One region of the Hydrogenophaga sp. NH-16 genome, then DNA from elsewhere that is predicted to be linked to it. Evidence: predicted binding sites of a transcription regulator. Region 1 holds the regulator's gene; the other holds the start of a gene.
What was found. Region 1 encodes FNR, which switches genes on or off when oxygen is low (the NO sensors DNR and NnrR bind a similar motif). Its sites were predicted from a motif close to TTGATNNNNATCAA; they were not measured.
Positions count from the first base shown of each region.

Region 1 (3,405 bases):
TGGTCCAGCGCGTCGTAGTACTCCTCGATCGTCTTGGCGTTTTGGCTGTAGGTCGCACCAATGCGGCCGATGGCCGAGACACCCAAAGCGATCAGGTCGCAATCCGGCTGCGTGCTGTAGCCCTGGAAATTCCGGTGCAGGCGCCCTTGCCGCTTGGCCACCGCCAGCGCATCCGTGGGCAGCGCAAAGTGATCCATGCCGACATAGACATACCCCGCATCACTCATCGCATCCAGTGAAGCCGACAGCATCGACAGCTTGTCTCCCGCGCTGGGCAACTCGGCAGCGACGATTCGCCGTTGCGGCTTGAAACGCGCCGGAAGATGCGCGTAGGCATACAGCGCGATGCGGTCGGGGCGCAACTGGTTGACCTGGGCAAGCGTACGGGCAAACGACTCAGGGGTCTGCAGCGGCAATCCATAGATGAGGTCCACATTCACCGACTCAAACCCGATCTTGCGGGCTGTCTCGACCAGAGCGAACACCTGTTCGGCCGGCTGAACCCGGTGCACCGCTTTCTGAACAGCGGGATCGAAATCCTGTACACCGAAACTCAGTCGGTTAAAACCCAACCTGGCCAGTGTCTGCAAGCGCTGGTCCGTCACCGTGCGGGGGTCAACCTCGATGGAGTACTCGCCTCCGGGCACGAGCGTGAAGTTGCGCCGGATCATCGTCAGGAGGTCTTCCAGCTCGGCGTCGGACAGGAAGGTGGGCGTCCCTCCTCCCAGATGCAGCTGGGACACGGCATGCCCTTTGCCGAAATGCTGTACCTGCAGCTCCACCTCACGCGACAGATACCGCAGGTATTCCGCAGCCCTTTCGTGGTGTTTGGTGATGACCTTGTTGCAGGCGCAGTAGTAGCAGACAGACTCGCAGAAAGGAATATGTACGTACAACGACAGCGGCAACGCGAGCGAGCCTGCCCGACGTTGTTCCAGCGCCTGGATGTAGTCGCTCTCCGTGAACGCTTCTACAAAGCGGTCCGCGGTGGGGTACGAGGTGTAGCGGGGCCCCGGGATGTCGAATCGCTTGAGCAATTCGTCTGAAATGGCGTGACTCACAAACAATTCTCCAGTTCTCAGCGCGAATGTGCACCAAGGCGGAAATCGCACCCTTGATCAAGATCAAGGGCCATCCAAGCCCCGGGTTTTCCCCCATGCTCGCAACGAGGATGAGAGCGCCCGCCTTGCTGGCACTTGTGGCCATGCGTTAAGCTTCGGGCGAAATCTGGAAGATTTATGGACATTCACAGCATCAAAGTCGCCTGTTCCAGCTGCAACCTTCGGGAGTTGTGTTTGCCAATGGGCCTCAATCCCGAGGAAATGGGCAAGCTGGACACCGTGATCTCCACGCGCAGGAGGATCAAGCGGGGAACCGCGCTGTTCAACACCGGCGACAAGTTCACTTCGCTCTACGCAGTGCGCTCGGGCTTCTTCAAAACCTGCGTGACCACGGCCGATGGGCGAGACCAGGTCACCGGCTTCCAGATGACCGGAGAAATCATCGGCATGGACGGCATCGTCAGCGACCGCCATTCCTGCGACGCGATTGCGCTTGAGGACGCCGAGGTCTGTGTGATGCCGTTTGACCAGGTCGAGGAACTCTCGCGGGAGTTCACCACACTGCAACACCATGTCCACAAGATCATGAGCCGGGAAATCGTCCGCGATCACAGTGTCATGCTGCTGCTGGGCAGCATGCGTGCCGAGGAACGTCTCGCAGCGTTCCTTCTCAATCTCGTCCAGCGTCTGCATGCACGAGGTTTCTCGCAGTCAGAGCTCATCCTTCGGATGACCCGGGAGGAGATTGGAAGTTACCTGGGCATGAAGCTCGAGACCGTGAGCAGGACTTTCTCGAAGTTCGTTGAGGAAGGCACCATCGAAGTCAAACAACGCTACGTACACATCAAGAACACCGATGCACTCAAGCAGATCGTGAACCCTCAGAGCTGCCGTTGAGTCTGGGCGTTTGAACGAAAGAAACCCCGCTTGGGCCCAAGGCCTGAGCGGGGTTTCTCTTTGTGTGCAAGCCGAGGGTTAGCCGCACCCGCCGTTGCGGGCGCAGTCCCGGGGGCGCTCCGCTTCGGGAACCGGGCAGCGGTTGACTTCGAACGGAGACATGGACAACAGGGTGGTCAGCGCGCTCGATGCCATGGTGACGCCCCAGAACACAAAGAACGCCAAGGTGTAGATGGCTTGGCGAGACAACTCCAGGGGGCTGCCGAACCAATGGAGATCACCAGGGTCGACCATGGCGAAAACAACCATCTCAAGCACGGCAGCCACCAGAAAGGCAGGCCAAGCTATCCACATCCACCGCTGAGCATTCATGAGCGTCACCTTCACTCCTGTGTTGTCACATCCGGTGGTGTGGCGTCCTACTTGGAGGGTGCCGCCGGGACGACGGGGGAGGCGGCGTGATTGCGGGCCTGATGGGCCGGCTGCAACTTGGCCATCGCATCGACCTTGGCCTGCCCTTCCAGTCGCTGAGCCGCCGCAAGATCCCTCTCGTAATCGGACTTGTTGAGCACAGGGTCTGGATTCTTCACGGCGATGACCACGGTGACCAGACCTGCAATGATGACCAGCAAAGGACCGCCCACCACCATCCACATGTGCGGGACCTTCCACCAAGGTGTGCTTGGTGCGCGGTCAACTGGACGAGAAATTGCTGACATGACTTGTTCCATAAGGCTTATAAATCCAGTTTAGCGCGGAACGATGAAGACCGCCTTCTCCACGACCTCGGACGCATCAGCGGCGGTGGACCGGACGGTGAACCGTATCGGGTGCGATCCGGCGGGTGCGGCGTTGGGCGGGATCTGCACCCGCACGGCGGCGGAACGCACTTCAGTGGAAAGCACGTCCACCTCGGTTTCCGACGCGATCATCACGCCCTCAAGACCGTCGACGCTGATCTGGTAGCGCTGCGGCGACTCGGTCGCATTCATGATCTGCAGGCGGAACACGTTTTCGATGCGCCCCTGCTCCACCATGCGCGCCAGCGCGCCACGGTCGCGAATCACATCAACTTTCAGCGGCGTGCGCAGGAAGAGACTGACAAACACAGCCAGGGTGATGACCGCCAGAACGCTGGAGTAGACGAGCACCCTGGGACGGAAAGCGTGGCGGACCATCTGCTCACGGGTCCAGCCCTTGGCCATGCCGTTCTGCGTCGAGTACTTGACCAGTCCTCGCGGATAGCCCACCTTGTCCATCACCTCATCACAGACATCGATGCAGGCACCACAGCCAATGCATTCGTACTGCAGTCCGTTGCGGATGTCGATGCCCGTCGGACAGACCTGCACGCAGAGCGTGCAGTCGACGCAAGCCCCAAGGCCCAGGGTCTTGGGGTCGGCTTTCTTCGAACGTGCTCCGCGCGGCTCTCCACGCGCCTTGTCGT
Region 1 is NZ_CP029344.1:3,007,364-3,010,768, forward strand. Features, by position in the region: gene hemN (oxygen-independent coproporphyrinogen III oxidase) at 1-1,061, opposite strand, end outside; gene fnr (fumarate/nitrate reduction transcriptional regulator Fnr) at 1,239-1,958, shown strand; gene DD542_RS14475 (hypothetical protein) at 2,037-2,330, opposite strand; gene DD542_RS14480 (FixH family protein) at 2,378-2,614, opposite strand; gene ccoG (cytochrome c oxidase accessory protein CcoG) at 2,708-3,405, opposite strand, start outside.

Region 2 (3,405 bases), 650 kb from region 1:
CCGCCGCCGCGCTGGCGCCCTGCTCGCGCAGCAGCGCGATCACGAAAGTCATGTAGCCGATGTAGCCGATGCCGAAGCCCATGTAACCCAGCAGGCCGAAGGCAAAGTCGCGCCAGCGGAAGGGGCGCAGCGACACCGTGGACCCGGCGGCACCGCTGGCGGCCTGCGGCGGCGTGGCCTCCAGCCGGTCCAGCACGCGGGCCGGCCAGACCATCAGCGCCGTGGCGCCCGCGCACAGCAGCGCCATCGCCCACCAGCCCCAGGACCAGGCGTGCGGCCGTCCCTGCGCCATGTCCAGCACCAGCGGCACCCCCAGCGCCGACAGCGCGATGCCGATGCCCGTGCCCCCGTAGTACAGGCCCAGCAGCAGGCCGCTGCGCTGTGGCTGCCGCGTCCCCAGCCGCGCCGCCAGCAGGCCACCGGTGCTGAACACCAGGCCGCTGGCCACACCCGCCAGCAGCCGCTGCAGCAGCAGCGCCGCGGCACTGGTGAAAAAGCCGCTGGCCGCCATGAACAGCGTGGCCAGCACGGCCCCGACCACGAACAGCCGGCTGGGCGACGTGCGCTGCAGCAGCCGGGCCATGGCCATCGCGCCGAGCAGGTAGCCCACGGCGTTGGCCGTGTTCATCGACCCGGCCAGCGCATAGCTCCAGCCCAGGTCCTCGCGCATCGGTGGCAGCAGCAGCCCGTAGGCAAAGCGTGTGATGCCCAGCGACACCGCCGCACCGAGCGAGAGCGCCAGGGCCAGGCGCCCATAGGGAATGGGGTCGTGAGGCAAGGAAAGAGGCATCCGCCCATTGTGGCGCGCCAAGGCAGCCGCGACCCGCGCAGCGGTGGGGCGTGGGGGCTCCGAATTCAGCGCAGGGCCGCTCCCAAGCTGAATTCGCGCCCCCTCGGGGGGCAGCGACCCGCGTCAGCGGCGGAGCGTGGGGGCCATGCCTTACCCGCCGAGACCGACCGGCGCCGGCGCCTTCATCACGATGCGGGTGAACAGGCGGTCGAACTGCGGGTCGCGCGGAATGCGGCCGTTCAGCGGGTCCTGGTTGGTCGCGAAGGCGGCGTTGAGCGCGTGCCAGTCGGTTTCGGTGAGGTGGCGCTCGGCCTCCGGCAGGATCACGGTCTCTTCCAGCCGCATGTGCTCCAGATAGAAGTCGACATAGCGCGTGACCTCGTCGACGAAGGCCGCCCGGCGCCCGTCGCCCAGCAACTCCCAGGCCACCAGCATGTGCATGAGTTCGCGCACCCGGGGCTCGCCGCGCAGGTGGTCGCGCTCCAGCTGGTCGATGGTGGCCATGGTGTGCGGCGCGGCCTTGACCACGCGCGGGAACAGCAGGTCCGACTCCTTGGGGTGGTGGTGACGTTCGGGAAACTCGTCGATGTAGAACAGCATCGCGCGCAGCACATCAAAAAAGCGGCTGGAATCGTCCAGGCCGTTGACCTCGGGCCCGCGCCGCACCAGCTGCATCAGCGACTGCAGCATGGCTGCCAGGGTGGCGTGTTCTTCGCGAATGACGCGCAGGGCTTCGTGGGTCATGGGTGTTGTCTCCGGCTGTGCATAGCCGACCGTCCGGTCGGCGAATGGTTCCCCGAATATGGCGGAACCGGGTGCCAGGGGGTTTGATACATGTCAAGCCTCGCGGGGCGGCACCCGCCGAAGGGGGTGGGTCTTACAAGTCGTTGCATACCAAAGTGCTAGCATTTTTGGGGTTCCCGGGCCTTGCCTGGTTCTGTCCACCGCTGTCACACCACCCACCATGAAACCCATCCGAATCGCCCTCCTCGCCCTGTCCCTGGGCGCCGCCAGCTGCGCCACCACCGCCAGCGAAACCCCGGAAGCCCCGCCCCCGCTCGGGCTGCTGGAAAGCAAGACCTACCTGGACTGTATGAAGAAGGCCAACGGGCGCGTGGAGCAGGCGCCGTGCATCCAGAAAGAGCTGGCCTGGCAGAAGGATCAGCTGAACCAGTTGTACGAAGCCCTGGCCAGACAGCTGAACGAGTCGCAGCGGGCCGAGCTGACGAAGTCCCAGAACGCATGGAAGACGTTCATCGAACAGGAAGGCACCCTGGCACAGAGCGTCTACGACCCGCAGGGACTGGACATGGGAGTCGATGAGAACGAAATCCGCTGGACCGCACAGCGTCGCCAGCAGCTGCAACGCCACCTGACCATCACCAGGCTCGGCAAATAAGCACCACGGTCCAGAGAGACCGATTCAGGGGGAAAGACAATGAAACACATCGATATCAATGACGCGGCACAACGTGCCGGAGCGGTGTACTTCGTCGTGGGACGAGGCACCGAAGGAGGCCCTGCCTCGTACCGCTTGAGCGTCGCCGGGGTGGGCCCCCAGGAATGGGGAACCGTCTCTGCCGTAGCAGCGAACAGTGGTTATTCGCTCGGGTCCATCCAGGTCGACCTCGGGCAGCGTGGCACCTGGCCATTGGGAGCCGTGAACGGCAGGTCTCTCCTGCCCGGAGAGACCACCTATGTGGATGCGGTGATCACCCAGACTTCGGCCTATGCCCGTACCCACCAGCTGCCCTTCCCCGACGACAGGGCCGGCCTCGCTGAACTGAGAAGCGATCTGCTCAGTCATGGCAACGGCCAGCGGAACCGACCTTCCATTCGGTTCATCTCCGCCGAGCACCGGGACACCTTCAACGCCTGGGCGGGTTCAGATGCAGGAAAGCAGTGGATTCACAGAAACATCGACTTTCCACAGGTCCAGGCGGTGGCCGACGCAGCCAAGGAGGTCATCGACCAGCATGGCCAACACATTCCGGAACAGCGCCGCTTCGAGGTGCTGTGCATCCTCGCAAAGAACGCCAACCAGCACCCTGCCTCGTACCGGGAACTGGTCGGTTCGTTGAAGGGGGGAGCGGACTATGAGAGGTTCATGAACAAAGTGGCCGAACTGAACGGTTCGGTGCCCAACTACGACGCGGACAAAGCCGGCGAACTCGCCCGCCAGTACCAGGAGAACTTCCAGAAACCCGGCAACGCGCTGGCGATGGAAGCCGCGCACCGCCAGGTGGCCAGCGACCGCTACCGCCCTTCCGAAGAACGCCACATCCCCGAGATCCAGACCGCCCTCGCCGCCTACCGGCGCGATGTCAACGACCCGTCGGTGCTCGACCGCGGGGACCAGGGCAACGAGGTCCGGCTGCTGCAGCAGGCCTTGCAGCGCAACGGCAAGTCCCTCAAGGACGACAGCGATTTCGGCGCGGGCACCGAGCGCCTGCTCACCGAGTTCCAGCGCGAACACCGGCTCGCCCCGACCGGCTTTGGCGACCACCCCACCCTGCAGGCGCTGGGCATTGCGCCGGCGCTGGACGCCACCAGCTCGGCCTCCCTGCAGCGCATGGTGGACGGCCTGCGCACGGGTGGCCGGTTCAGCGGCGACC
Region 2 is NZ_CP029344.1:3,656,689-3,660,093, forward strand. Features, by position in the region: gene DD542_RS17675 (YbfB/YjiJ family MFS transporter) at 1-790, opposite strand, end outside; gene DD542_RS17680 (hemerythrin domain-containing protein) at 941-1,534, opposite strand; gene DD542_RS17685 (lysozyme inhibitor LprI family protein) at 1,755-2,189, shown strand; gene DD542_RS17690 (peptidoglycan-binding domain-containing protein) at 2,451-3,405, shown strand, end outside.
Region 2: a site for FNR is predicted at 1,618-1,631, ahead of DD542_RS17680 (hemerythrin domain-containing protein). Genes of this name have one in related genera too.